4 regions of the Siccibacter colletis genome follow, and region 3 is predicted to be linked to each of the others. Evidence: predicted binding sites of a transcription regulator. Region 3 holds the regulator's gene; each other region holds the start of a gene.
The links. The regulator Fur, encoded in region 3, represses iron uptake genes when iron is present. The targets are predictions, from matches to a motif close to ATAATAATGAGAACNACTATCAA.
Positions count from the first base shown of each region.

Region 1: a site for Fur is predicted at 2,461-2,483, ahead of bfd (bacterioferritin-associated ferredoxin). Genes of this name have one in related genera too.
Region 2: a site for Fur is predicted at 4,900-4,922, ahead of fhuE (ferric-rhodotorulic acid/ferric-coprogen receptor FhuE). Genes of this name have one in related genera too.
Region 4: a site for Fur is predicted at 2,861-2,883, ahead of zupT (zinc transporter ZupT). Genes of this name have one in related genera too.

Region 1 covers NZ_CP074352.1:344,948-352,363, forward strand. Annotated here, with positions in the region: gene fusA (elongation factor G) at 1-1,076, shown strand, start outside; gene tuf (elongation factor Tu) at 1,147-2,331, shown strand; gene bfd (bacterioferritin-associated ferredoxin) at 2,518-2,712, shown strand; gene bfr (bacterioferritin) at 2,785-3,273, shown strand; gene KFZ77_RS01655 (prepilin peptidase) at 3,245-3,736, opposite strand; gene rpsJ (30S ribosomal protein S10) at 4,118-4,429, shown strand; gene rplC (50S ribosomal protein L3) at 4,462-5,091, shown strand; gene rplD (50S ribosomal protein L4) at 5,102-5,707, shown strand; gene rplW (50S ribosomal protein L23) at 5,704-6,006, shown strand; gene rplB (50S ribosomal protein L2) at 6,024-6,845, shown strand; gene rpsS (30S ribosomal protein S19) at 6,862-7,140, shown strand; gene rplV (50S ribosomal protein L22) at 7,155-7,416, shown strand, end outside.
Region 2 covers NZ_CP074352.1:1,542,317-1,549,732, reverse strand. Annotated here, with positions in the region: gene KFZ77_RS07410 (NAD(P)/FAD-dependent oxidoreductase) at 1-624, opposite strand, end outside; gene ycfP (alpha/beta hydrolase YcfP) at 878-1,420, opposite strand; gene nagZ (beta-N-acetylhexosaminidase) at 1,459-2,484, opposite strand; gene thiK (thiamine kinase) at 2,500-3,324, opposite strand; gene lpoB (penicillin-binding protein activator LpoB) at 3,302-3,910, opposite strand; gene KFZ77_RS07385 (YcfL family protein) at 3,966-4,340, opposite strand; gene hinT (purine nucleoside phosphoramidase) at 4,342-4,701, opposite strand; gene fhuE (ferric-rhodotorulic acid/ferric-coprogen receptor FhuE) at 5,041-7,215, shown strand; gene ptsG (PTS glucose transporter subunit IIBC) at 7,412-7,416, opposite strand, start outside.
Region 3 covers NZ_CP074352.1:1,152,860-1,160,275, reverse strand. Annotated here, with positions in the region: gene pgm (phosphoglucomutase (alpha-D-glucose-1,6-bisphosphate-dependent)) at 1-479, opposite strand, end outside; gene seqA (replication initiation negative regulator SeqA) at 505-1,047, opposite strand; gene ybfF (esterase) at 1,240-2,016, shown strand; gene ybfE (LexA regulated protein) at 2,146-2,427, shown strand; gene fldA (flavodoxin FldA) at 2,582-3,112, shown strand; gene fur (ferric iron uptake transcriptional regulator) at 3,408-3,860, shown strand; gene KFZ77_RS05555 (beta-N-acetylhexosaminidase) at 3,949-6,603, opposite strand; gene chiP (chitoporin ChiP) at 6,660-7,416, opposite strand, start outside.
Region 4 covers NZ_CP074352.1:577,418-584,833, forward strand. Annotated here, with positions in the region: gene hldE (bifunctional D-glycero-beta-D-manno-heptose-7-phosphate kinase/D-glycero-beta-D-manno-heptose 1-phosphate adenylyltransferase HldE) at 1-540, shown strand, start outside; gene ubiK (ubiquinone biosynthesis accessory factor UbiK) at 589-942, opposite strand; FMN riboswitch at 1,122-1,270, shown strand; gene ribB (3,4-dihydroxy-2-butanone-4-phosphate synthase) at 1,376-2,029, shown strand; gene zupT (zinc transporter ZupT) at 2,082-2,849, opposite strand; gene ygiD (4,5-DOPA-extradiol-dioxygenase) at 3,047-3,835, shown strand; gene KFZ77_RS02960 (glutathionylspermidine synthase family protein) at 3,881-5,041, opposite strand; gene KFZ77_RS02965 (DUF1190 family protein) at 5,044-5,718, opposite strand; gene tolC (outer membrane channel protein TolC) at 5,879-7,360, opposite strand.

The sequences.
Region 1 (7,416 bases), 810 kb from region 3:
ATACCGTACTGAACTCCGTGAAATCCGCACGTGAGCGTTTCGGCCGTATCGTACAGATGCACGCTAACAAACGTGAAGAGATCAAAGAAGTTCGCGCGGGCGACATCGCTGCTGCAATCGGTCTGAAAGACGTGATCACTGGTGACACCCTGTGTGACCCGGATCACCCGATCATTCTGGAGCGTATGGAATTCCCTGAGCCGGTAATCTCCATCGCCGTTGAGCCGAAAACCAAAGCTGACCAGGAAAAAATGGGTCTGGCTCTGGGTCGTCTGGCGAAGGAAGACCCGTCATTCCGCGTATGGACTGACGAAGAGTCTAACCAGACCATCATCGCCGGTATGGGTGAGCTGCACCTCGACATCATCGTTGACCGTATGAAACGTGAATTCAACGTTGAAGCGAACGTCGGTAAACCTCAGGTTGCTTACCGCGAAGCGATTCGTGCGAAAGTTACCGATATCGAAGGTAAACACGCCAAGCAGTCTGGTGGTCGTGGTCAGTATGGTCATGTTGTTATCGACATGTACCCGCTGGAGCCGGGCTCTAACCCTAAAGGTTACGAGTTCATCAACGACATTAAAGGTGGTGTAATTCCTGGTGAATACATCCCTGCCGTTGATAAAGGCATTCAGGAGCAGCTGAAGTCTGGTCCGCTGGCTGGTTACCCGGTAGTTGACATGGGTGTACGTCTGCACTTCGGTTCTTACCATGACGTTGACTCCTCTGAGCTGGCGTTTAAACTGGCAGCTTCTATCGCCTTTAAAGAAGGCTTTAAGAAAGCTAAACCAGTTCTGCTTGAGCCGATCATGAAGGTTGAAGTAGAAACGCCGGAAGAGAACACTGGTGATGTCATCGGTGACCTTAGCCGTCGTCGTGGTCAGCTGAAAGGTCAGGAATCTAACGCTACTGGCGTTCAGATCCATGCTGAAGTTCCGCTGTCAGAAATGTTTGGCTATGCAACTCAGCTGCGCTCACTGACCAAAGGTCGTGCTTCTTACTCTATGGAGTTCCTGAAGTATGATGATGCGCCGAACAACGTTGCTCAGGCCGTAATTGAAGCCCGTGGTAAATAAGCCACAGGGTTAAAACCAAAGTCCCGTGCTCTCTCCGGTGGGGGAGAGCACTATAGTAAGGAATATAGCCGTGTCTAAAGAAAAATTTGAACGTACAAAACCGCACGTCAACGTTGGTACTATCGGCCACGTTGACCATGGTAAAACTACCCTGACCGCTGCAATCACTACCGTACTGGCTAAAACCTACGGCGGTGCTGCCCGCGCATTCGACCAGATCGATAACGCGCCGGAAGAAAAAGCTCGTGGTATCACCATCAACACTTCTCACGTTGAATATGACACCCCGACTCGCCACTACGCACACGTAGACTGCCCGGGCCACGCCGACTATGTTAAAAACATGATCACCGGTGCTGCGCAGATGGACGGCGCGATCCTGGTTGTTGCTGCGACTGACGGCCCGATGCCGCAGACCCGCGAGCACATCCTGCTGGGTCGTCAGGTAGGCGTTCCGTTCATCATCGTGTTCCTGAACAAATGCGACATGGTTGATGACGAAGAGCTGCTGGAACTGGTTGAGATGGAAGTGCGCGAGCTGCTGTCTCAGTACGACTTCCCGGGCGACGACACTCCGATCGTTCGTGGTTCTGCTCTGAAAGCGCTGGAAGGCGAAGCTGAGTGGGAAGAGAAAATCATCGAACTGGCTGGCTACCTGGATTCCTACATCCCGGAACCAGAGCGTGCGATTGACAAGCCGTTCCTGCTGCCGATCGAAGACGTATTCTCCATCTCCGGCCGTGGTACTGTAGTTACCGGTCGTGTAGAGCGCGGCATCATCAAAGTTGGTGAAGAAGTTGAAATCGTTGGTATCAAAGATACTGCGAAATCCACCTGTACCGGCGTTGAAATGTTCCGCAAACTGCTGGACGAAGGTCGTGCGGGCGAGAACTGCGGCGTTCTGCTGCGTGGTATCAAGCGTGAAGAGATCCAGCGTGGCCAGGTACTGGCTAAGCCGGGCACCATCAAGCCGCACACCAAGTTCGAATCCGAAGTGTACATCCTGTCCAAAGATGAAGGCGGCCGTCACACTCCGTTCTTCAAAGGCTACCGTCCGCAGTTCTACTTCCGTACTACTGACGTGACTGGCACCATCGAACTGCCGGAAGGCGTTGAGATGGTAATGCCGGGCGACAACATCAAAATGGTTGTTACCCTGATCCACCCGATCGCGATGGACGACGGTCTGCGTTTCGCAATCCGTGAAGGCGGCCGTACCGTTGGCGCGGGCGTTGTTGCTAAAGTTCTGGGCTAATCACTCTGATTAGTTTCTGAATAAAAAAGAGGGCGCTTCGGCGCCCTTTTTTGATCGCGTTAACTCCCTGCCTGCAAACACTATTCTCAAAGCACCGCGAATCGCCTGATGAGTTACAATCGCTGTGCTATTGTAATCATAACCATTCTCATTTACTCTTTGCGCAGAAATTGAACGGGAGTCATCATGTACGTTTGTTTGTGTAATGGTGTAAGTGATAAAAAAATCCGTCAGGCGGTACGCCAGTATCATCCGCAATCTTTTCAGCAGCTACGCAAATTCATTTTGATTGGGAATCAATGTGGAAAATGCGTGCGCGCTGCACGTGAGATTATGCAGGATGAACTGATGCAGCTTCCCGAATACAAAGAGATTGCTTAAGATTTCATCTTTTTTTTGACATCCCTGATGCCGCATCTACGCTCTAATGAGTGGAAGCGGAGGGACTATAAAATGAAAGGTGATATTAAAATCATAAACTATCTCAATAAATTATTGGGAAATGAGCTTGTCGCAATCAATCAGTATTTTCTCCATGCAAGAATGTTCAAAAACTGGGGCCTGATGCGCCTCAACAACGTGGAATACCATGAATCTATCGATGAAATGAAACATGCCGATATTTATATCGAGCGTATTTTATTTCTCGAAGGTATTCCGAACCTGCAGGACTTAGGCAAACTTCACATCGGTGAAGATGTCGAAGAGATGCTGCGCTCTGACCTTCAACTGGAACTGGAGGGGGCTCAGGATCTTCGGGAGGCTATTGCCTATGCCGACACCATTCATGATTACGTCAGCCGCGATATGATGATCAAAATCCTTGAGGACGAAGAACACCATATCGACTGGCTGGAAACTGAGCTCGACCTCATCAGCAAAATTGGTCTGCAGAACTATATTCAGTCACAGATTAAAGAAGAGGCATCAGGAGCGTCCTGATGGGTGGGTAGTAACTTACCCCGACTGAAATCAGCCCCGCTGCTGCCAGAAATGGGCCAAACGGCAGCGGGTTTTTGATGGTAAATCCCCGGCGTGTTAAGGGCCCATAAAGAAGCGACGCCACTAAGCCTCCCGCTGAAGCGATAAGTAATAAACCGGTCAGTGCTTGCCATCCGTGCCATGCACCCAATGCCGCAAATAGCTTGACGTCTCCGTAGCCCAGTCCTTCATGCTTACATAATGCTCTGTAGCACCAGTACACCAGATATAAAAACAAATACCCGCCGATAGCCCCCCATACGGCAGAGTTTAAAAATTCAGGTGCACAAAGAAGCTGAAAAAGCATTCCACACCAAAGAAACGGGCAGGTAAGGCTATTGGGCAGTAACCCTGTCCGCCAGTCAATCCAGCTCAGGCGCAGGATGAGGCACAGATAGATAAAGGCGAAAAAGTAAGTGAGCATAACTAATCCCCAGCGAAAAATTGTGTGCCGAGATTAGCGCGAGGGGATAAGAACAAAAGTGGTACTGTGTAAAGCCGGAAACCGGCTTCAGCTCTGTTTTCTCCGGGTACATTTTTGCAGTCTGCAATGCGAGGCTGCTCGGTGAATTTCGTGACTACGCTTAATTTATAATCAGCACTTGCTAATAGGTCAGATTTCCGTATAATGCGCGGGCCTGTCTATATTGACGGCCGGCTCGATATGAGTCTGGATGAAGCAGTCAGTCATCAAAACAATGCTCCCGATTGGGGGGCTACGTAAGAACGATTACACTCCCCCATCAATCGTAATGGGTGTGAGGAGTAATTCTTTTCGTCTATAAATAATTGGAGCTCTGGTCTCATGCAGAACCAAAGAATCCGTATCCGTCTTAAAGCGTTTGATCATCGTCTGATCGATCAATCAACCGCGGAAATCGTCGAGACTGCCAAGCGCACTGGTGCGCAGGTACGTGGTCCGATCCCGCTGCCGACCCGCAAAGAGCGCTTCACCGTTCTGATCTCCCCGCACGTCAACAAAGACGCGCGCGATCAGTACGAAATCCGCACTCACAAGCGTCTGGTTGACATCGTTGAGCCAACCGAGAAAACCGTTGATGCTCTGATGCGTCTGGACCTGGCTGCCGGTGTAGACGTGCAGATCAGCCTGGGTTAATCAGGTCATCGAGCGATTGAGAGGTTGAAACAATGATTGGTTTAGTCGGTAAAAAAGTGGGTATGACCCGCATCTTCACTGAAGATGGCGTATCTATCCCAGTAACCGTAATCGAAGTTGAAGCAAACCGCGTTACTCAGGTTAAAGATCTGGCTAACGATGGCTACCGTGCTGTTCAGGTTACCACTGGTGCTAAAAAAGCTAACCGTGTAACTAAGCCGGAAGCTGGTCACTTCGCTAAAGCTGGCGTTGAAGCTGGCCGTGGTCTGTGGGAATTCCGCCTCGCTGATGGCGAAGAGTTCACCGTAGGTCAGGACATTAGCGTTGAGCTGTTTGCTGAAGTTAAAAAAGTAGACGTAACTGGCACCTCTAAAGGTAAAGGTTTCGCAGGTACCGTTAAGCGCTGGAATTTCCGTACCCAGGACGCTACCCACGGTAACTCCTTGTCTCACCGCGTTCCGGGTTCTATCGGTCAGAACCAGACTCCGGGCAAAGTGTTTAAAGGCAAGAAAATGGCAGGTCAGCTGGGTAATGAGCGCGTAACCGTTCAGAGCCTGGACGTAGTACGTGTTGACGCTGAGCGCAACCTGCTGCTGGTTAAGGGTGCAGTTCCGGGTGCAACCGGTAGCGACCTGATCGTTAAACCAGCTGTGAAGGCGTGAGGAGATAGCAATGGAATTAGTATTGAAAGACGCGCAAAGCGCGCTGACTGTTTCCGAAACTACCTTCGGTCGTGATTTCAACGAAGCGCTGGTACACCAGGTTGTTGTAGCTTATGCAGCTGGTGCTCGTCAGGGTACTCGTGCTCAAAAGACTCGTGCTGAAGTAACTGGTTCCGGTAAAAAGCCGTGGCGCCAGAAAGGTACCGGCCGTGCGCGTTCAGGTTCTATCAAGAGTCCGATCTGGCGTTCCGGTGGCGTGACCTTCGCTGCTCGCCCGCAAGACCACAGTCAAAAAGTTAACAAAAAGATGTACCGCGGCGCGCTGAAAAGCATCCTGTCCGAACTGGTACGTCAAGATCGTCTGATCGTTGTCGAGAAGTTCTCTGTAGAAGCGCCGAAAACTAAGCTGCTGGCTCAGAAACTGAAAGACATGGCTCTGGAAGATGTGCTGATCATCACCGGCGAACTGGATGAGAATCTGTTCCTGGCTGCGCGCAACCTGCACAAGGTTGACGTACGTGATGCTGCAGGTATCGATCCAGTTAGCCTGATCGCCTTCGACAAAGTCGTAATGACTGCTGATGCTGTTAAGCAAGTTGAGGAGATGCTGGCATGATTCGTGAAGAACGTCTGCTGAAAGTGCTGCGTGCACCGCACGTTTCTGAAAAAGCGTCTACTGCGATGGAAAAAACTAACACCATCGTTCTCAAAGTTGCTAAAGACGCGACCAAAGCAGAAATCAAAGCTGCTGTGCAGAAACTGTTTGAAGTCGAAGTTAATGACGTGAATACCCTGGTAGTTAAGGGTAAAACCAAGCGTCATGGACAGCGTATCGGTCGTCGTAGCGACTGGAAAAAAGCTTACGTCACCCTGAAAGAAGGCCAGAATCTGGACTTCGCTGGCGGCGCTGAGTAAGTCGGAGGAGTAATACAATGGCAGTTGTTAAGTGTAAACCGACATCTCCGGGTCGTCGCCACGTAGTTAAAGTGGTTAACCCTGAGCTGCACAAGGGCAAACCTTTTGCTCCGTTGCTGGAAAAAAACAGCAAATCCGGTGGCCGTAACAACAATGGCCGTATCACCACTCGTCATATCGGTGGTGGCCACAAGCAGGCTTACCGTATTGTTGACTTCAAACGCAACAAAGATGGTATCCCGGCAGTTGTTGAACGTCTTGAGTACGATCCGAACCGCTCTGCGAACATCGCACTGGTTCTGTACAAAGATGGCGAGCGCCGTTACATCCTGGCCCCTAAAGGCCTGAAAGCTGGCGACCAGATTCAGTCTGGCGTTGATGCTGCAATCAAAGCGGGTAACACCCTGCCGATGCGCAATATCCCGGTTGGTTCTACCGTTCATAACGTAGAAATGAAACCAGGTAAAGGCGGTCAGCTGGCGCGTTCTGCTGGTACCTATGTACAGATCGTTGCTCGTGACGGTGCTTATGTCACCCTGCGTCTGCGTTCTGGCGAAATGCGTAAAGTGGAAGCTGACTGCCGCGCTACTCTGGGCGAAGTTGGTAACGCTGAGCATATGCTGCGCGTTCTGGGTAAAGCAGGTGCTGCACGCTGGCGTGGTATTCGTCCTACCGTTCGCGGTACTGCGATGAACCCGGTAGATCACCCACATGGTGGTGGTGAAGGTCGTAACTTTGGTAAGCACCCGGTAACTCCGTGGGGCGTTCAGACCAAAGGTAAGAAGACCCGCAGCAACAAGCGTACTGATAAATTTATCGTACGTCGCCGTAGCAAATAATTTTAGAGGATAAGCCATGCCACGTTCTCTCAAGAAAGGTCCTTTTATTGACCTGCACTTGCTGAAGAAGGTAGAGAAAGCGGTGGAAAGCGGTGACAAGAAGCCCCTGCGCACCTGGTCCCGTCGTTCAACGATCTTTCCTAACATGATCGGTTTGACCATCGCTGTCCATAATGGTCGTCAGCACGTTCCGGTATTTGTTTCCGACGAAATGGTCGGTCACAAACTGGGTGAATTCGCACCGACTCGTACTTATCGCGGCCACGCTGCTGATAAAAAAGCGAAGAAGAAATAAGGTAGGAGGAAGAGATGGAAACTATCGCTAAACATCGCCATGCTCGTTCTTCTGCTCAAAAGGTTCGCCTTGTGGCTGACCTGATTCGCGGTAAGAAAGTGTCGCAGGCTCTGGATATTTTAACCTACACCAACAAGAAAGCGGCTGTACTGGTTAAGAAGGTCCTGGAATCTGCCATTGCTAACGCTGAACACAACGATGGCGCTGACATCGACGATCTGAAAGTCACGAAAATTTTCGTAGATGAAGGCCCAAGCATGAAGCGCATTATGCCGC
Region 2 (7,416 bases), 390 kb from region 3:
CGCCTCGTTGGTCAGCCCTTTGTAGCCGTAGCTGTGCAGCTGTTTCACCGCGTTGTGCAGCTCTGCGGACAGCTCCACCCCGGTGGCGCCACCGCCGACGATAGCAATATTGACTTTGCCGCTGGCGCCGAGGTTAGCCGAGTACTTCAGGAACAGGTTGAGCATCTCCTGATGGAAGCGGCGCGCCTGGTGTGGGTTATCGAGGAAAATGCAGTGCTCTTTCACGCCCGGCGTGTTGAAGTCGTTGGAGGTACTTCCCAGCGCCATAACCAGCGTGTCGTAAGGGATTTTGCGTTCGGCGACCAGCAGTTCGCCCTTCTCATCGCGCAGCTCGGCGATGGTGAGGGTTTTGCTTTCGCGATTGATGTCCACGACGGAACCGAGCTGGAACTGGAAGTGGTGATTGCGGGCATGCGCCAGATAGCTCAGCGCGTCCACGCCCTCATCCAGCGAACCGGTCGCCACTTCGTGCAGCAGCGGTTTCCACAGGTGGCTGTGGTTGCGATCCACCAGCGTGACTTTGGCTTTTTTACTGCGACCGAGCTTATGCCCGAGCTGGGTTGCCAGCTCCAGCCCGCCGGCACCGCCGCCAACAATGACGATCTTTTTTAATGGCGTAGTCAACATGACCCCCTAAAATATTAACCAATTGTTAAGTTAAAGTTATAAAAATAACCCTGAATTAACAATGGTTTAGATACCTTAAATTTGTTAACACCGTTGAGAATAGCACGTCAGGTGCATTGGTCATACCAAATTTGACGTGCATCAATAATTATCGCTTAAAAGATAGACAGTAGACTAAAAAGGAGTTTCTGAGAGGCAAAAAAAGAAACGGGCCAGCGCAGGGCTGACCCGTTGTTGATCACGCCAGGCCTTAGCCCAGGGTTTTGAACGCCTTAATACGCTGCAGATGGGGCGAGATATTCTTGAACTTGTGGCCCTGCTCCTCATCCCAGACAATTTCATAGTAGTGATGCAGCAGCGAGGCGGTGCGCTGGCTATCGAGCGCCTCATCCTGGCGCGAAAGGATGGTCATGCAGCGATCGCGATTCTTTTCACGGAAGTTTTCCACGCACTTGGTCGCGATATTGAGATACTCCTCCGGACGGTCGATCTTGCCCTCCATGTTTTCCTCGGGAAACAGATTCGGATTGAAGATCACCTGGCGCATGTCGCACAGAAAGCCGATGCGTTCGGCCCAGAAACCGCCCAGCCCGACGCCGCAGATCAGCGGGCGATCGTCGACATTGAGCTGAAGCATTTTGTCCACTTCGCGCAGCAGGTGCTGCATGTCGTGCTTCGGATGCCGGGTGCTGTAGCTGATAAGCCGCACGTCCGGGTCGATGAACTGCAGCTGCAGCACTTTCTCGTGGTTACCGGGGCTGTTCGAGTCGAAACCGTGTAAGTAGATAATCATCGCTTCCTCACCATATCAACCGGGCCGTCAGGCAGGTTTCACCGGGTGGACTTCGCCGTTTCCCAGCGCTCATGCAGCTGCGTCAGCGCTGCGTTTGCCGCCTTCCAGCGCGGGGACGACATGAGTTCCTGACGGGTAAATGAGCCGGTATGATACAAATTTGTAACACGCTCAGCGTTGATCGCCGACAGGTTATCCAGCACGCTTACCGCACCCTTACGATTATTGCAGACGAGGATCATATCGCAACCCGCGTCCAGCGACGCCTGACCACGCTCGGCATAGCTGCCCATCACCGCCGCCCCTTCCATCGACAGATCGTCAGAGAAGATCACGCCGTTGAACCCCAGTTCGTTACGCAGAATGGTTTGCAGCCAGTACGGCGAACCGCTGGCCGGGCGCGCATCGGCTTCCGGATAAATAACGTGGGCCGGCATAATCGCATCGAGCTTGTTGTCGCTGATCAGACGCGTAAATATCGACATATCGTGGCGGCGGATGGTATCCAGCGGGCGCGGATCGACGGGCGTCTCTTTGTGTGAATCCGCCGTCACCGCGCCGTGGCCTGGGAAATGCTTGCCGGTGGTTTTCATCCCGGCTTCATGCATGCCATCGATAAAACGCGTTGCCATCGCCAGCGCCTGAGCGGGTTCATCATGCCAGGCGCGCTCGCCGATAGCGGCGCTGATATGGCCGACGTCAAGCACCGGGGCGAAGCTGATGTCGATGTCCTGGGCAATCATTTCGCAGGCCATCAGCCAGCCGGCTTCGTGCGCCAGCCGCCCTCCCTCTTCCGCGCCCAGCAGCGCCGCGAATGACTGCGCGGCAGGCAGACGCGTAAACCCCTCGCGGAAACGCTGGACGCGCCCGCCCTCCTGATCCACGGCGATCACCAGACGATGGCGCGACGCGGCACGGATCTGACGTACCAGCTCACGCAGCTGCGCCGGATCGTGATAGTTACGGGTAAACAGGATCAGCCCGCCCACCAGCGGATGATGTAAAATTTCACGCTCTTCGGCATCCAGCTCAAAGCCTGCCACATCCAACATTACCGGACCCACATCCACCTCTCTCTGTTACCTCGCCCGCGCCTGGCTCCAGGCCTCATCCGCGAGGGCGATAAATTGTTGTTCCTGCGTCTGCTGAAAGCGCTGTTCGTACCAGCCAGCTATCAGCATCTCTACCCACGGCTGCCAGCGGCGCACCTGGCTGCGCAGCGCAGAGGCATCGATACCGCTTAGCTGCGCATAGTGTTGCGTCAGCGCATCACGCACTGACGCGTCGGCCCACACCGCCGCCAGCTCCAGCGCGACATCGCCGTCGCCGGCGTATTCCCAGTCAATCAGGCGCGGCGTATCGCCCTGCCACACCAGATTGCCGGGATGAACATCCATATGCAGCGGCCTGAGGCGTAGCGGCCTGGGTTCCCCCTGCCGCGCCAGCGCGCGCAGGCGGCGTAGCCAGAACAGCGTTCGCCGCTGCGGAGCACTGGTCTGCCAGTAGTTTTGCAGCAGCGGCAGCAGCGTGATACGCCAGCCGAAGCGGGGTTGCCGGTGCAGATGATACAGTAACGCGGCGAGTTGCGGCACGGGGGGGAGCGAGGTTTTCACCTCGCCCGGCAGATAATCGAGCATCAGCCAGTCCCCCTCGCGGCACCAGACGTGCGGCGCGATGTCGGCAGGCAGCTGGCGCAGCGCCCGGTACTGGCGCGCGAATGCGGCACGGGTGACGAGACTGGCATTGCGCTGCCGCACCAGACGCTGGCCCTGCGGGGTGTCCACCAGCACGCTGCTGCCGCTTAATCCCCGGAGCGCAGATAGCGAACCGGCGGCTTGCGCCGCCGGAAAGTGTCGTGTCAAAAACGCATCCAGCGATGCATCACTGGGTTTGTTGTACTGCACCTTTACCTGACCAGATGATTTCGCCGGTTTGTACCAGCATCAGCTGCATCTGCAGCGTCGGGGCGTTGACGTTGCCAGTCGCGCTGCTGTACAGCACGTACTGCGCGCCCACGTTGCGGGCAATACCAATGGCTTTACTGCGCGAGCCGAGGCTGTCCTGAGCGGAGAGGCCGAGCTGCTGTTTGGCCTGCGCCAGCTGCTGCGCGGAGACCAGGGTAAACTTGCCGTTATTCCCGAGCGCGCCGTGCAGCGCTTCGGTCGCCGGACCGCTCTGCAGCGAGCCGTTGGTACGGTTGTTGACGCTATCCACCAGCAGTACGCTGCCCGCGTTCACGCCGTCGGCCTGGAGCATTTTGCCAACCATCGGCTGCATCGCCCCGTTCCAGTCGTAGTGACGCACCTTCGGTTCCGGAGTGGTCGGCTGCGGCTGTTCGGTGATCGGACCCGGCTGAGACGGCACCGGCGGGATCTCAGGCACGCCAGGCAGCGTCTGCTGCGGCGGCTGTGGTTGGGCAGTGCCGGGGCCCGCCTGATCGACCGGCGCAGGCTGCTGTTCGCCCTGCATAATACATCCCGATAAAAACATCGCTACCGTAGTCAGTAGCGCATAACGACGTAATTCCCTGATCAAGTTTCACCTCTTAGAGATAAAGATAAAGCCGGACTTTCCGCGCGCCCAGATAGTGGGAGCTGGCAAAGACGGATACCCCTGAATGCGCCGGAATGGTCACGGTGCGGGGGGCTTCAAGCGGGTGCATTTCCAGCCCTTTAGCGTCATACCAGTAAAAACGATAGCTCACCGTTACCGGTTTATCTCTTTCATTGTAAATTCTGGATGACGCAGAGGGGGTAATATTTTCGCTGGAATACTCCGGTTTTTCCGCCGTAATGCCTGCTGCCAGCACGGCTGACTCCAGCACCAGCGTCTGATCCTCATTCACCGGGATCTGCGGCGACGAGCCGCAACCGGCCAGCGTCAGAGCAAACAACAGCGCGACGAGGCGTGCAGGCGTCATATCACAGCCCTTTGTGAGACAGCATTGGACCCAGCGCGCGGCCACCCACCAGATGCATATGGATGTGGTAAACCTCCTGTCCGCCGTGACGGTTGCAGTTCATGATCAGACGATAGCCGTCTTCATCAATCCCTTCGTCGCGGGCAATTTTTGCTGCCACGGTGAACAGCCGGCCCAGCGCCTGCTCGTGATCGGCGGTGACATCATTCACTGTGGGAATGAGTACGTTTGGAACGATAAGAATGTGCGTGGGTGCCTGCGGGGAGATATCGCGAAAAGCGGTGACCAGCTCGTCCTGATAAACCACGTCCGCGGGAATTTCGCGGCGGATAATTTTACTGAAAATCGTTTCTTCGGCCATGTGTAATCCCTCTTTTGTAATCCATAGAGTATGAGCGAGATAATCCAGTCCTTTCAACCTTTGACCGGTTTTTCTTTATATGGCCTGCGCTTACTGTTTGCGGGTGTTCTGATTACCGCTCTGGCTAATTCACTCTGACGTTAATCTCCGCCGTTGTTGCTGTTACAGCTCTTACATTTGTTTACAGCGGTAAGACTAATGATTATAGTTCTCATTTTTATTGACACCGGAAAGTTCATTCAGTTATTCGCGATATCTATTCATCAGCAGCAGACGCCTCAGAAGAGAATCGCAATTTAATAACCAGATGCACAGCATCCTTCTTCTTAAGGGTAAAACATGGCTTTTGAAGCAACCCGCGTTCGTGGCTCGTCGCCGGCGTCGCACCTTCCTTCCCTGCTCGCATTAAGCATTGCCGCCGCGCTGACCAGCCAGGCGGTATTCGCGGCACCTAACGATACGATTGTGGTGGATGCGACGTCTGCCAGCGCTCCAGCTGATAACTCTCAGGATTACAGCGTCAAGGTGACCAGCGCCGGTACCAAAATGTCATTGATTCAGCGCGACATCCCGCAGTCGGTGAGCATCATCAGCGAGCAGCGTATGAAGGACCAGCAGTTGAATACGCTGGGCGATGTACTGTCTAACACCACGGGTATTACCGCAAATCAGGCCGACTCTGACCGCGTTTCATATTATTCGCGCGGGTTTGAGATCGATAACTATATGGTTGACGGTATTCCTACCTACTTCGAGTCGCGCTGGAATCTGGGCGATGCGCAGTCGGATACCGCATTGCTTGAGCGCATCGAAGTGGTACGTGGCGCTACCGGCCTGATGAGCGGAGCGGGTAATCCGTCTGCATCCATCAATATGGTACGTAAGCACGCTGACAGCCGTGAATTCAAAGGCAATGTCTCTGCAGAGTATGGCAGCTGGAATAAGCAGCGCTACGTAGTGGACGTACAGTCACCGCTGACAGGAGACGGACGTATTCGTGGTCGTGTTGTGACCGGTTACCAGGATAATGATAGCTGGCTCGACCGCTATAACCAGCAGAAAAAATTCTTCTACGGGGTACTTGATACCGATCTGACCGATGCAACCAGCCTGTCTGTAGGCTATGAATACCAGCAGGTCAATGTCAACAGCCCGACCTGGGGCGGCCTGCCGCGCTGGAATACGAATGGCGGCGCTATTCGCTACGATCGCAGCCGCAGCACCGCACCTGACTGGGCTTACAATGACAAAGACATGAATAAGGTCTTTGTGACGCTGAAGCAGCGTTTCGATAACAACTGGGAAGCGACCCTGAACGGCACGCATACCGAAACCAAACTTGACGGCCGCACCTCGTATATTGACGCCGTACTGGATGAGTCGACCGGCAATCTGGATAGCATTTACGGGCCAGGTTATATGGTGGGCGGTACCGGCTACAACACCGGCAAGCGTAAAGTGGATGCCTTAGACCTGTACGCCAGCGGGCCTTACGAGCTTCTCGGTCGTGAACATCAGCTGATGGTGGGTGCGAACTACAGTAAACAGCACAACCGTTACCTGAACTCCTGGGCAAACATTTACGCTGATGAAGTTGGCAATTTCGGCAATTACAACGGTAACATCCCGGAAACCAACTGGGGCGACCTCGCCCTGGCGCAGGAAGATAAGATCCACATCAAATCTGCCTATACCGCAACGCGTATCTCTCTGGCCGATCCGCTGCATCTTATTGTGGGTGCCCGTTACACCAAATGGAGTACGGACACGCTGACGGAGCATATGGAAAAAAATAACACCACGCCGTATGCCGGGCTGGTGTTGGACATCAACGATAACTGGTCAACCTACGCCAGCTATACCTCTATTTTCCAGCCGCAGACCGTGCGCGACATCAGCGGAAAATATCTGGCACCTATTACCGGTAAAAACTATGAACTGGGTGTGAAATCTGACTGGATGAACAGCCGTCTCACGACCTCCCTGGCAGTGTTCCGCATTGAGCAGGATAACCTTGGCGTCAGCATTGGTCAGCCGATCCCGGGCTCTTCTAACGAAACAGCTTATCGCGGCGAAGATGGCACAGTGAGCAAAGGCGTTGAGCTGGAAGTTAACGGCGCACTGACCGATAACTGGCAGATGACCTTTGGTGCCACCCGCTACGTTGCTACAGACAGCGAAGGTAAGGCGGTTAATGCCGACCTGCCGCGTACCAGCGTGAAGTTGTTTACCAGCTATCGCCTGCCGATGCTGCAGGATCTGACGCTGGGTGGTGGCGTGAACTGGCAGAACCATACCTATTCTTATGTCAGCACTGGCTTCGGCACGTTCCGCGCCGATCAGGGTAGCTATGCACTGGTAAATCTGTTCGGTCGTTATCAGGTCACCAAAGAGCTTTCTGTCCAGGCGAATCTGAACAACCTGCTGGATAAAAAGTACGACACTAACGTGGGCCAGTCTTATATCTACGGCGCGCCGCGTAACTTCTCGCTGACCGCGAACTACAGTTTCTGATAGTACCGCGTAACGAATTAAGGGAGCCTGATGGTTCCCTTTCTTTTTGTCTGGACATCAGCGCCCTGCTCTCAGCACGGTTCTGTGGCAGTGATGGCACGTAAACCTGCCCTGTGGCCGGAACAGCGCTTAATACAACGCCGCCCATAAAAAAGGGAGGCCATCGGCCTCCCTTAGTCTCCCCAACCTTTATGGCTTAGC
Region 3 (7,416 bases):
GGCGGATTGTATTTGATGCCGCCATCTTCCGGCGGGTTGTGGGACGGCGTGATCACGATACCGTCTGCCTGCGCGCCGCCGCTCTTGTTGTGTTCGAGGATCGCGTTAGAAATGGCTGGGGTCGGCGTGTAGCCGTTGTTTTCCTGCACGATGACGTCAACGCCGTTGGCGGCCAGCACTTCCAGTACCGAAATAAATGCCGGTTCGGAAAGCGCGTGGGTATCTTTACCCACGTAGCACGGGCCGGTAACGCCATTTTTGGCGCGCTCTTCGGCGATCGCCTGCGCGATTGCCAGAATGTGCGGCTCGTTAAAGCTGTGGCGTACGGCGCTGCCGCGGTGGCCGGAGGTGCCGAATTTCACGGCGTGTTCCGTATTTCCGACCTCAGGCTTAAGCACGTAGTACTGCGCGGTAAGCTGCGCGACGTTAATCAAGTCACTCTGTTGCGCAGGTTGCCCTGCGCGCTTGTCGTTTGCCATTGCCTGATCCTTATTGACGCAAGAGTTAAATGGTGCCGCAAACCTTTTCAGTCAATTCCGCCGGGAACTGCATGGCCTGCATGATGTGTTCGATCATGCTGCGCTTGCGCTCCGTGTTGGTATTGGTGATCACCCAGTACGGCGTACCGGGAACGTGTTTGGGCTTAGTCTGATTACCGCTGTGCAACAGCGTTTGCTCATCCCCGGCGAAATAGACACGGGTGCGGCCATGAAGCGAGTCGGTGGCGGCGGCAAACGCGGAGGCATCCAATGAGTAGAGTGTAGACAGAACCAGCATGAAACGATTGACGGCTTTGCGCTGCTCGGCGTAATCGTCCGACAGCAGCAGCTCACGCATCGCCCGCACGCGATCTTTGACCGGGCTGACCGGCTTCTGCTCGGTGGCAGCCACCGCAACGGCGGGTGCAACGGTAGCCGGGGCCGCGGCGTCACGGGAGGCGGCAACTTTCAGCATGCGCCGTAAAATGTCCGACGCGCTCTCACCAATATGCTGCGTGTGGCTGGCAATATAGCGGTAAAGGTCGTCATCAACTTCAATCGTTTTCATCTTCATCCAGTGCAATATCTTCTCTGAATACAAGTCGTTGGGACGTTGGGATTATAGAAGCAAAAACCCAACAGCGAATAGCGTCAAACCAGGAAGGCGGCAAAAGTCAGATTAAACTGGAATCTTGCGGCCGGGCGGCAGAATGGTCAACATGATACCCTATCCTTACGGACTCAAAAAAAGAACTTTGCCATGAAATTGAACAGCCGAGCGCAATCTGCGCAACAACCGAACAACAATTCTCCCATCGTGCTGGTTCACGGGCTGTTTGGCAGCCTGGACAACCTCGGCGTGCTGGCGCGCGACCTGGTGGCGGATCACGATGTGCTGTCGGTAGATATGCGAAATCATGGCCTTTCTCCGCGTGCAGACGAGATGACCTACCCGGCGATGGCGCAGGATCTGGTCGATACCCTGGACGAACAGGGGCTGGATAAGGTGACGCTGATTGGCCATTCGATGGGCGGCAAAGCGGTAATGGCCGTCAGCGCCCTCGCGCCGGAGCGCATTGCGAATCTGGTGGCGATCGACATCGCGCCGGTCAGCTACGACGTGCGCCGTCACGACGAGATTTTCGCGGCGATCAATGCGGTCACCGACGCCGGTGCGACCAGCCGAACGGCGGCAGCAGACGTGATGCGCACGCACATCGCCGAAGAGGGCGTGATCCAGTTTCTGCTGAAGTCGTTCGCCAACGGTGAATGGCGCTTCAACGTCCCTGCCCTGTGGGATCAGTATCATCACATCATCGGCTGGGAAGCTGTGCCGGCCTGGCCGCACCCGGCGCTGTTTATCCGCGGCGGAAATTCGCCTTACGTGACCGAGAGCCATCGCGAGGCGCTGCTGGCGCAGTTCCCCCAGGCGCGGGCGCACGTCATCGCCGGGGCGGGTCACTGGGTGCACGCCGAGAAGCCGCAGGCGGTGCTGCGCGCCATTCGCCGCTTCCTGAATGTTGAATTATCTGACTAAAAACAGACCGACCAGCCACTCCGGGGCGTTAACGCGTTGGCGCGCGCTACGCCCTCATGTATGATGGCGCGCTGTTAATACGCCCCGACGCACCCGGGCAGCCTGTTTCTCCTGTCTCAAATTTCTATCATGGCAAAAGAACAAACCGATCGTACGACACTTGATCTGTTCGCGCACGAGCGTCGCCCCGGTCGCCCGAAGACGAACCCCCTGACGCGTGATGAGCAGCTGCGCATCAATAAACGCAACCAGCTGAAGCGCGACAAAGTTCGCGGGCTTAAGCGCGTCGAGCTGAAACTCAACGAAGAGGCGGTAGACGCCCTCAATCAACTGGCCCAGGCGCGCGACATCAGCCGTAGCGAGCTTATCGAAGAGATGCTGCTCGCCCAGCTCAATACCCTCAAACCTTAACAACGCCCCGGCGAAAAAAGCATCGTCATGTTGCAGTCTGTGCACACCGGTATGATAGCGGTTTCCGCACTCTTCTCTGTTCTGCTATGATTGCCGTTATCTGTGGGCATTTTGCCGCTACCATACTATTTAGTTTCAAGAGGTTATTTAACTCATGGCAATCGTAGGCATTTTCTTCGGCAGCGACACCGGCAATACCGAAAATATCGCAAAAACCATTCAAAAACAGATTGGTAAAGATGTTGCTGAGGTGCATGACATTGCTAAAAGCAGCAAAGAAGATCTGGAAGCGTTCGACATCCTGCTGCTGGGCATTCCGACCTGGTACTACGGCGAAGCGCAGTGCGACTGGGATGATTTCTTCCCGACGCTTGAAGAAGTCGACTTCAACGGCAAGCTGGTAGCGCTGTTTGGCTGCGGCGACCAGGAAGATTATGCGGAATACTTCTGCGATGCGCTGGGCACCATCCGCGACATCATCGAACCGCGTGGCGCAACCATCGTCGGCCACTGGCCAACGGCGGGTTACCACTTTGAAGCGTCCAAAGGACTGGCAGATGACGATCACTTTGTTGGCCTCGCCATTGATGAAGATCGCCAGCCTGAACTGACCGCTGAGCGCGTCGAGAAATGGGTTAAACAGGTTTCTGAGGAACTGCATCTGCAGGACATCATCAACGCCTGATTTTTGAACGGCGTAAATCGCTGATTTGCGCCGTTTTGATAGATAAAACCAATAAAAATAATTGCTACAAGTTTGTAACTTTCCCATTCAACTCTGTACAATGTCCTCCTGGTTAACCGAGTGAAACCCCTATTAATTGTGGCGCCATTCCGGTTTTTAAGCACACTTTCGGATTGGTACTTGCGATTTTCATTTAACTCAGGCAGTTCTATAATGAGTCGCATTCAACACAAGATATCCGGTTATTCTGCTTCGTTTACCGGAGCGAATCGCAAAGCAACAGGACAGATTCCGCATGACTGACAACAATACCGCATTAAAGAAGGCTGGCCTGAAAGTCACGCTTCCTCGATTAAAAATCCTCGAAGTGTTACAGGGTCCAGATAACCATCATGTCAGCGCGGAAGAACTTTATAAGCGTCTGATCGACATGGGCGAAGAAATTGGTCTGGCGACCGTCTATCGCGTACTGAACCAGTTCGACGACGCCGGCATCGTAACGCGCCACAACTTCGAAGGCGGCAAGTCCGTATTCGAACTGACGCAGCAGCATCACCACGATCACCTGATCTGCCTCGACTGCGGCAAGGTTATCGAATTCAGCGATGACTCTATCGAGCAGCGCCAGCGTGAAATCGCCACCCGTCACGGCATTCGCCTGACCAACCACAGTCTCTACCTCTACGGCCACTGCGCCGAAGGCGACTGCCGCGAAGAAGATAACGCGCACGAAATCAGCGAAAAATAAGTCGCAACGAGAAAACCGGCAGATGCCGGTTTTTTTATGCCTGACGCTAAAAAAGCCAGCCCGCAGGCTGGCCTGTGGCAGATAACGCTTAGCCTTTAACGCTGTCGACGCGGCTGAAACGCTTGCCGTCCGCGCTGACGCTCCGCACCTGCACTTCCCCGCTCACCGCCGGACGCTGCTTATCATCATAGCGCTGCCAGGTTTTACCGGTGTCGAGCGAGTACTCCAGCGTCACGCCGGGCAGGCTGACGTTGGCGTCCAGCACGCCGTTAACGATACGCGCTCCCGGTACCGGCAGGCGGTACTGCACGCCCGCTTTATCGAGCTTCGCCAGCTCGCGGCTGCCCACCAGACTGGCAAATCGCACCCAGTCATTGTGCAGCGCTTTTACATCCACCTGATGCGTCTCGCCGCCCTTATACTCACGCCCCTGCTGATAGTCCTGCTCCCAGCTGGCGCGATGCCAGGCACGTTCTGCCACCGCGATCAGACGGGGATAGATCATGTACTCCATCTGCTGGTCGGTGCGCACCACTTCGCTCCACAGCTGCGCAGAGAGGCCATACGCGCCAGGCCAGGGTTTATCGGATTTCGCCGTGAACGCATTGCCGTCGCGATCCACAGAGGTTTCCGCGTTTTGCGGCAGGTTGTCCGGGGCGAAACTGAAGATTTTACGTTCATCGCTGAAACGCGTGCCCCAGTAATAGCCGCTCTCCTGCGGATGCACCTCATTCGGGAAATCAAGGTAGACGTAATCCGGATTAGAAATCACCACCCGGAAGCCTTTGTTCGCCCAGACGCTGGCGCTGTCGAAGCCGCCCCAGTAGAGCGTATCCCAGAAGTTAACGTTCACCGCTTTGGTGGCGAAAGCGCTGGCATCTCTGGCGTCTTTCAACCCATCCTGCCAGGCCTGCATCGCCTCAATACCGTGGGCATTAACCAGCTTGCTCACCTCGACGCCAAAATAGCTGGAGAGATGATCCACATCGGCCACGTTGCCGGCTTTCACCATCGCCTGACAGGCGGCAGATTTCGCCCAGGGTTTGTCCTGTTTGCTCTGGTCGATAATGCCCTTGCCGGCTTCCGGCTTCGCCTGGTCGGTGTAACCGGTACCGAGGTAGATATTTTTCGCTTCGTCGCCGCCGAAATGCCAGGTGGTTAGCGGCTGACCTGCCTCGCGGTGCATCTGCTGCATTTCGCCGATCACCTTATCGACGAAGCGGCGCGACGCATCGAGGCACGGATTGAGATACCCGGTGCGGTTGTAGTACTGCACGCCGGTGGTGTTGGAGGTGTCGGTGGGATCGAGCAGGCGGAATTCACTGGCCGCTTTTTCATCCCCTGCCTTCATCAACCGATCGTAGCGCGCTTCCATCGCGATAGTCGCCGCGCGTGCATGGGCTGGCATATCGATCTCCGGGATCACCTCAATGTGACGCGCGGCGGCGAATTTCACGATCTCTATGTAGTCCGCTCGGGTAAAGAACCCGCTGCCGTTGTTATTGCTGTCGGGGCCGGAGCCAAGCTGCGGCAGCAGACAGGTTTTCTCACTCGGATCGTGACAGCGCTTGCTGCCGATGTCGGTCAGTTCCGGCAGGCCGGGGATCTCAATGCGCCAGCCTTCATCATCGCTAAGGTGGAAGTGGAATTTATTCAGCTTGTACGCCGCCATCTGGTCGAGCAGGCGCAGTACCGCCGCTTTCGTGTGGAAATTGCGCCCGACATCAAGATGAATCCCCCGGTACGCAAAGCGTGGCGCATCGCTGGCTTCCAGCGCGGCGATTTTTTGTTCTCCGCTTGCAGGGATCAGGGACAGCAGCGACTGCACGCCGTAGAACGCCCCCGCCTCGTCAAGACCGGTAATCACGGCCTCATTTTTATCGATGGTCAACCGGTACGCCCCTGGCACTGCCGCCGCACCGCTAAACGCGGCTTTATCAATCTGCGCGCGCACCGGATATGCCCCGCCGGTATTGACGCCAAGCTGGCTGAAGCGCTGCATCAGTGCCTGCTGGCTGTTCGCTTTCAGCGCCGTAAGGTCAGGCTTCACGCCGCCGCTGAGATCGATATCCTGGCCCTGCACTTTGACCTGCTGCGGGGTCGGCACAATCTGGCCGCGCAGCGCTGGCGCGTTGAGCATCTTCACATCGCTGTTTTTCTCAAAGCGCGCCTCGGCGGTCATCAGGATATTGTTATCCTCCGCCGTGCGTTTCCACTGCTCGCCGAGCGGCGTGACAAACTGGGTCAGATCTTCGGTATCGGTACTGGCAATGGTTTTCGGCGAAGCGCCGTCGGCGGTCACGTACCAGCGTGGCAGCACGTCAGTGACAAACAGCTGCCAGTACTCATTAACAATCGGGATCTCAACCTTCTCCCCGGCCGGAAAGCCGGTGAAGGCGTCGGTCGGCTCAAGCTTGTGCAGATCGCCCATCACGTGGGTGACTTTAAACTGCGGATTATCGACGCGCAGGATCTGACGAATGCTGTGGAACCAGATGACCCAGTCTTTACTGGTCACCGCATCGCCGTGGTTGGTCAGCGCGATCACCGCTTTGTTGCACGACGCCCAGTCTGCACCAAGCTGCGCGCAGTCCACACCGTGCAGCGCCGCCTGATTATCCTTGACGGCATAATTCAGCCCGAAGTGGCTGATGCGGTCTACGGTGGCCTGGTCTGCCAGCGCCGTCCCGCTAAATACGCCCAGCAGCGCTGTGGCGATCACACTCAGATTGCATCGTTTCATACGGTTGTCCTTAAAATGAGAGCGTACTGGCGCAACCGGCGGCCGCGCCGGGTCAGTCAGAGAAGGGTAAAGGGCGCGATAACCATAAACTTCACGTCGCGCTCGTCCTGAAAGATATTGCCGTAGCCCCCGCCGTAGCTGGGAATGTCGGAGTGGTTGTCGTACTCGGTGAAGTGCAGCTTAAATAGCGTGCCCTTAGCGCGTCCGTCCTGCACGGTGTATGACGCATCGAGGCTGTAAGCGGATTCTTTGATGTTATTGCTGGCGATGGACTGGCGTTCACCGTTGCCGTCCAGCGCCCAGCTGGCGGGTTTAGCGTCCCAAGCGTAAGCATAAGACGCCCCTACCGCCCAGCCCGCCAGATCCCAGTTGCTGAGATCGTACATCGCGCCAAAGAACAGCGCTTTTTCACCGTTGGCGTTGAAGTCCGAGCGGTTGTCCCACCAGATGTCGAGTCGACCGTTGGAGGAGGCATAGGTCGGGGTCATACGCTGGAGAAAGTAGCCCTGCTGCCCCTCGGCTTTCACCATCGTGCCTTCGAGGCGTAAATCGACCTGGCCAAGCTTGTACCCGAAGGTGAGCGCCTGCAGCCAGGCGGTGCCGTCGTAGATATCATTGAGGGTGGCATTTTCAGCTTTATCGCGGGCGCCATAAAACTGGTAACTGGTGGAGAGCGGACTGCCGGCGACCGGCAGTTTATAGCTGCCTTTCGCGAAATATTGATCGACAAATCCTTCGGCCTGACCAAATGCGGCTTCGAGTACCAGATCGTTTTTAAAATCGTATTTCGCGCCGAGGGAGTGCAGATAATCG
Region 4 (7,416 bases), 580 kb from region 3:
GGTACTTCCACCGTCTCACCGGTTGAGCTGGAAAACGCCGTGCGCGGACGCTCGGAGACCGGCTTCGGTGTAATGACCGAAGCGGGGCTGAAAGAGGCGGTAGCCGCTGCGCGCAAACGCGGTGAAAAAGTGGTGATGACCAACGGCGTATTCGACATTCTGCACGCCGGTCACGTCTCCTACCTCGCTAATGCCCGTAAGCTCGGCGACCGCCTGATTGTGGCAGTCAACAGCGATGCATCGACGAAACGTCTGAAGGGCGAAACGCGTCCGGTGAATCCGCTGGAGCAGCGCATGATCGTGCTTGGCGCGCTGGAAGCGGTGGACTGGGTGGTGGCGTTTGAAGAGGATACACCGCAGCGCCTGATCGCCGGGATCCTGCCGGATCTGCTGGTAAAAGGCGGGGACTATAAGCCGGAAGAGATTGCCGGAAGCGAAGAGGTGTGGGCCAACGGCGGCGACGTGCTGGTACTTAACTTCGAAGACGGCTGCTCGACGACCAACATTATCAAAAAGATCCAGAGAAACAGCGGGAAGTAGCCGGTATTAAAAGCGCTCTCCCTCGTCATGAGGGAGAGACGTACGGTCTTAAATGTTATCGACCGGCGGGATAGCGGGCGGTGACACCGCGCTGGTGGCAGCGGAAGGCGTTACGCTACTGTCCGCGGCTGGCGTGACGTTCGCGGTAGACGGTGTACCGGCAGTGCGGCCTTCCAGTTCGTTCAGACGCTGTTCCAGCGCAGTCAGCTTTTCACGAGTACGCAGCAGTACCTGCGTCTGCACGTCAAACTCTTCCCGGCTCACCAGATCCAGACGCGACAGCTGCGCCTGCAGGGTCTGGCGGATGCGTTTCTCAACGTCTTCCCCGAATTCGCGAATCCCTTTGGGCATAGACTCATGTACCTGACGGGCGATCTGTTCAATTTTTTTCGGGTCAATCATAGCGGTTTCCCTGAGCTGATGTGGTGTTAAACCTAATTGTAATGCCTGATCCGCAGGTGATAAACCGGAAATGTCCCCATTGCGTTATTCAGGCGAATACGCGTGCTTTTGCTATATCCATTATGAGTATATGAAGCTTATGCATTGCCGCCATTAATCAATGGCGTTATAGTTAACCCGCTTATTCTCAGGGCGGGGCGAAATTCCCCACCGGCGGTAAATCAGCGCAGCTGAAAGCCCGCGAGCGCTTCAATGGCAACGTTGAAGGTCAGCAGATCCGGTGTAATTCCGGGGCCGACGGTTAAAGTCCGGATGGGAGAGGGTAACGACACAGCTCAGGCTACGGCCTGCTCACGTTATTATTATGCCGCTTGCGGTACTCCTAAGACTGCCCTGATTCTGGTAACCATATTTATACTGAGGTTTTATTACCATGAATCAGACGCTCCTTTCTTCTTTTGGTTCCTCCGCAGAGCGCGTGGAACAGGCACTTACCGCCCTGCGCAACGGTCGCGGTGTGATGGTGCTGGACGATGAAAATCGCGAAAACGAAGGCGACATGATCTTTGCCGCCGAAACCATGACCGTAGAGCAGATGGCGCTGACCATCCGTCACGGCAGCGGTATTGTTTGCCTGTGCATCAACGAAGATCGCCGTAAACAGCTTGACCTGCCGATGATGGTGGAGAACAACACCAGCTCCTTCGGCACCGGTTTTACTGTCACCATCGAAGCCGCGCACGGCGTAACCACCGGCGTGTCCGCCGCTGACCGTATCACCACGGTGCGTGCCGCCATTGCCGACGGCGCGAAGCCATCGGATCTCAACCGTCCAGGCCACGTTTTCCCGCTGCGTGCGCAGCCGGGCGGCGTACTGACCCGCGGTGGCCATACCGAAGCGACCATCGATCTGGTAACCCTCGCCGGCTTCAAGCCTGCGGGCGTGCTGTGCGAGCTGACCAATGATGACGGCACCATGGCTCGCGCACCGGAGTGCATCGCTTTCGCTCGTCAGCATGATATGCCGGTGGTGACCATTGAGGATCTGGTTGAGTATCGTCAGACCCACGAACGCAAAGCCAGCTGAACGTAGCGCATAAAAAAACCCGGCAGCCGCCGGGTTTTTTTATCGCTGTTTATCAGCCGATGCCGCTGCTTTGCAGGAGCGTCAGGCTGAAGCCCATCACCGACATGCCACACAGCACGCCATAGCTTGGGTTGTTGTGCGGATCGATCTCTTTGGCCAGCGGCATCAGTTCATCCACCGACAGCGCCACCATAATCCCGGCCACCGCCGCCATAATCGCCGCCATCACCACCGGCGATACCAGGGTGCCGAGGATCAGCCACGCCAGCACGCCGCCGAGGATTTCCGCCATACCGGACACGCCAGCCCACAGTAGCGCTTTGCGTTTTGAGCCCGTAGCTGCAAACACCGGCCCGGCGACGGCCAGCCCTTCAGGAATGTTGTGCAGGGCGACTGCCAGAGCAATGCCCAGACCCAGTTCCAGATCGCTGCTCGCCGTAACATAAGTGGCAATGCCTTCCGGGAAGTTGTGCAGGCTGATGCCAAGAGTCAGCAACAGCGCGGTGCGTTGCAGGTTGCGCTTTTTCAGCGAGCCGTCCAGCAGATCCTGCGGATGGGCGTGGGGCAGGGAGCGGTCCAGCACAAAGTAACCGACCAGGCCGAGAATAAACATCCCGTAGCCCAGCACCGGAGACATCCCCTCGGTGTGCAGCGCAGCGGGCAGCATCTCCATCAGGGAGATAAGCAGCATAATGCCGGCAGCAAAGCCGAGAGAGAACGCCAGCAACCGGTTGGACGGTCTCTGGCCAAGTACGCCAAACAGGGCTCCGATAAAGGTGGCTCCGCCTGCCAGTATGGTCAGGAGCAACGGCACTGACATAAACTTCTCCTTTGATAATGATTCTCATTAATATTAATGAGTGGGCGGTGAAATAGCGAGACCGCAAGCCCCTGATTTACACAGTACTTACATTCAAAATTCCTGATGATCATCATCATGGTTATCTGAGTTCATCCCGGTATGAAAGCGCGTAAGGTGATGCATATCTTGTTTAGCGCAATTTGAAGGATAACACCATGTCTCATACGCGAATGCCAGCACTGTTTCTGGGGCATGGCAGCCCAATGAACGTCCTCGAAGACAATCTTTACACCCGCGTCTGGCAGCAGCTGGGCGACACGCTGCCGCGCCCGAAAGCTATCGTGGTGATATCCGCGCACTGGTATACCCGCGGTACCGGCGTGACCGCGATGGAAACCCCGAAAACTATCCATGATTTCGGTGGCTTCCCGCAGGCGCTGTACGACACCCATTATCCGGCCCCCGGCTCGCCGGCGCTGGCTCAGCGGCTGGTGGATCTGCTTGCCCCGGTGCCGGTGACGCTGGATAAAGAAGCCTGGGGCTTTGACCACGGCTCCTGGGGCGTGCTGATTAAAATGTATCCTGATGCTGATATTCCGGTGGTGCAGCTCAGCATCGACAGCACCAGACCCAACGTCTGGCATTACCAGCTGGGCCGTAAACTCGCCGCGCTGCGCGATGAGGGCATTATGCTGGTGGCGAGCGGTAACGTGGTGCATAACCTGCGCACCGCGCGCTGGCACGGCGAAAGCACGCCGTATCCCTGGGCGCAGTCGTTTAATGACTACGTTAAAGCGAACCTGACATGGCAGGGCGATGCCGATAAACATCCGCTGGTGAACTATCTCGACCATGAAGGCGGCAGTCTTTCGAACCCGACGCCGGATCACTTCCTGCCGCTGCTCTACGTGCTGGGCGCGTGGGATGGCAAGGAGCCGGTGAGCGTACCGGTTGAGGGCATGGAGATGGGGTCGATCAGTATGCTGTCGGTGCAGGTGGGCTAAAAAATAAGGCGCGAACAGTCGCGCCTTATTTATCTGCGGTGAGGGTTACTCAACAAAGATATGCGGGTAGAAGCGCGACATATCCTGGGTGATCAGCGCCTTATCTTCGCGAATGCCGATCCCGGCCGGTTGATCGTTGATAAGCCAGCTGCCAATCAGCGTGTAGCTGCCGTCGAACTGCGGCAGTGGATGGTACTGCTGCACAATCATGCCTTCTTCACCGTAAACGCCTTCCGAGCGGGCAATCTCCTGACCGTTATCGACGATGGTAATGTTGGCACCTTCGCGCGAGAAAAGCGGCTTCACCACGTATTTTTCCATCTCAGGATGGCTGTCTTCGGCAAAGTACGCGGGCAGCAGGTTAGGATGGTCCGGGAACATCTTCCACAGCAGCGGCAGCAGCGCTTTATTGGAGAGAATGCTCTTCCAGGCTGGCTCCAGCCAGCGCACGCCGGCATCTTCCAGCTTGGTGGAGAACACCTCGCGCAGCATGAATTCCCACGGATAGAGCTTAAACAGGTTGCTGATCACCTGATCCTGCAGATCGGTGAACTGCCCCTTTTCGCCAAGCCCGATATCTTCGATAAACAGGAATTCAGAGGCGACCCCCGCTTCGGCGGCGCAGTCCTGCAGATATTGCACGGTACCGCGATCTTCGACGCTGTCGCGGCAGCAGGCGAAATGCACCAGCTGGAAACCGTGTTTTTCACGCAGCTCCACGAAGCGCTCAATGATCTGCTCCTGCAGGCTGTTGAACTGATCGCTGCCCGCCGGCAGGTTTCCGGCGTTAAGCTGATCTTCAAGCCACAGCCACTGGAAGAACGCGGCTTCGTAGAGCGACGTCGGGGTGTCGGCGTTGTTCTCAAGCAGCTTTGGCTCGCCCACGCCGTCCCAGGCGATGTCGAGACGAGAGTAGAGCGACGGCTGGTTGGTGCGCCATGACTGACGCACAAACTCCCAGGTGTGTTTCGGGATACGGAATTTGGCCAGCAGATCGTCACTGCTGACCACGGTTTCCACGGCCTGCAGGCACATCTGATGCAGCTCGGCGGTGACCGCTTCGAGGCGCTCCACCTGGGCGAGGGTCAGCTTATAGTAGGCGTCCTCACACCAGTACGGCTCGCCGTACATGGTGTGAAAGTTGAAACCAAATTCGGTAGCTTTTTCGCGCCAGTTGGGGCGCTCAACGATTGAAACGCGTTCCACGGTTAGCCCCCCATGGAGCGAGAGCTGGTACCGGCCGCGCTACGCTGCATGGTGTGCTGTTTGGCGACGGACTCGCCGAAGCCGCCGCGCGTGATGGTGGAGGTGGTGGCCGGCTTCGGTGCCAGCGCGGTTTTCGGCACGGTCATGGTGCGACCCGGCTGGGCGGCGCCATAGCCTTTACCGCTGGCATCGGTGTACTGGCCATATGCCGGGCTGGCCGGGTTGCGCGAGCTGAACAGCGGCTGCTGGGCATAGCCCGCACCACCGCCCATCAGGCGACCCATCATGTAGCCCGCCATCAGCGGCATCCAGAAGCTACCGCTGCTCTGCGCCTGCGCCTGGTTTTCACCGGTCGGAGCCATGCCCGCCTGCGCCGGTGCCTGCTGGCACTGGCCTTCACCGAACTCTGCGACGCAATCTTCACGCGTGGCATATTTCGGCGCGGTGCGTTCGGCTTCTTTTACGGCATTGTTATAGGCAGTGGTGCACTGTTCGCTTTTGCCCGGATTGGCGGCGGAGCAGTCGTCGGCATTCTGATACATCGAGACGGTTTCGTCACTCTGTTCGCAGCCCGCAAGCATGAAGACCGCCGTTACGGCCAGCGCGACGGGAGTCAGATGACGTGCATTCCAGCTTTTGCGGAATGACGCGTGATTAATGGATTTTGTCCGTTTCATTTTTTCTTCCTGGGCCCGGAGGGAAAAGACAGCAAATTGTGCTCAGGATAGTGGATGGCTGGGTGAAATTAAAGCAAGTAAGCCGAGATAAGCGAGGATGGAAGGGGATCTTTACGTTGTCTTACGTTCAGGCAGGGGCGGGCGCCCCTGCCTGTTACCCTCAGTTGCGGAACGGGTTCGCGCTGCTGGTGGTGGTACGTGCTGCAGCCGGTTGCGCGGTGGCTGCTGGCTGAGCCGCTGCGTCGTTGGTAGCCATGCTTTCAACCCGTGCATCCTGCTCCGGATTCTCCGGCGCGACGCTCTCCGGCGTGGTCGGAATCGGCTTGCCGAGCGCATTGTTAAGCGCAACCAGATCCTGCTCGTTGAGCGTACCCAGCGCAGATTTAATGTTGAGCTGGTTGATCAGGTAGTTATAGCGCGCGCTTGAGAGCTGCTGCTTGGCGTTGTACAGCGTGGTGGTCGCATCCAGCACGTCAACGATGGTACGTGTACCCACGGAGTAACCCGCTTCGGTCGCATCAAGGGAGCTTTGCGCAGAGACGACGGACTGTTTGTACGCGTTGATGCTGCTGATGGACGCATTCACGTTGTTATAGGACGAACGCACGGTCTGCACCACGCTGCGGTGCGCGCTCTCCAGCTGCTCGCTGGCACCCACAAAGCCGTACTGCGCCTGTTTCACCTGAGAGGTGACCGAGCCGCCGCTGTAGAGTGGCAGAGAGAAGCTCAGGCCAACGGAGTTCTGCCCTACGGTGCGGTCAGCGTTGCCGGCGCGCGCCGCCTGGCTGCCGCTGTAGTCAGTATCAGACAGGCTGGTGGAGGCGGTCAGGCCGAGGGTCGGCATATGGCCGGTTTCGGCGTAGCGGATCTGCTCGCGGGCCAGGTCCTGGTTCAGACGCGCCTGCAGCAGAGAAAGGTTACGCTTCTCCGCTTCTTTCAGCAGGGCGTTCACCGGCTCAGGCTTAGACGGCGTGAAGCTATCGACATTGAGCGACGCCAGCTCCGGATAGTAATTGCCGGTCACCTGGCGCAGCTCTTCTACCGCGTTGTCCAGCGTGTTACGGGCGGCAACTTCGTTGGCCAGCACGTTGTCATACTGTGAACGGGCGTTCTGCACGTCGGTGATGGCGACCAGACCAACGTTGAAGCGCTGGGTGGTTTGATCGAGCTGACGATAAATCGCCTGCTTCTGCGCTTCAGTATAGGAAAGCGCATCGATGGCGCTTAATACGTTAAAATAGGCGGTAGCGGTGTTCAGGATCAGCGTCTGCTGATCGACCTGCCAGGTGACGTCCTGAATGCCGGCGCTTTTTTCCTGCAGCGTCAGGGCGCGCCATCTCGACATGTCGAAAATGGTCTGGGTCAGTTGCAGACTGCCGCTGGTGGTCGTACTGTCAACACCGCTGCTGTCGCGATAGCCGTTGTTCCAGGTGTAGTCAGCGCCGAGACCCAGCTGCGGCAGCAACGGGCTGCGTGCTTCGTTAATTTTTTCGAATGCGGCATCACGGTCAGCGGCCGATCTACGCAGGTCAGGGTTGCTTAAACGAGCCTGCTTATAAACCTGTAACAGGTTTTCTGCCTGGCTCAGCGTGCTGAAGCTGGCAAGGCTCAGACCGATCAGAATGGGGAGCAATTTCTTCATTTGCATTCCTTGTTGTGAAGCAGAATTTATTGTTAGCGCTGACACACGTCGAAAAA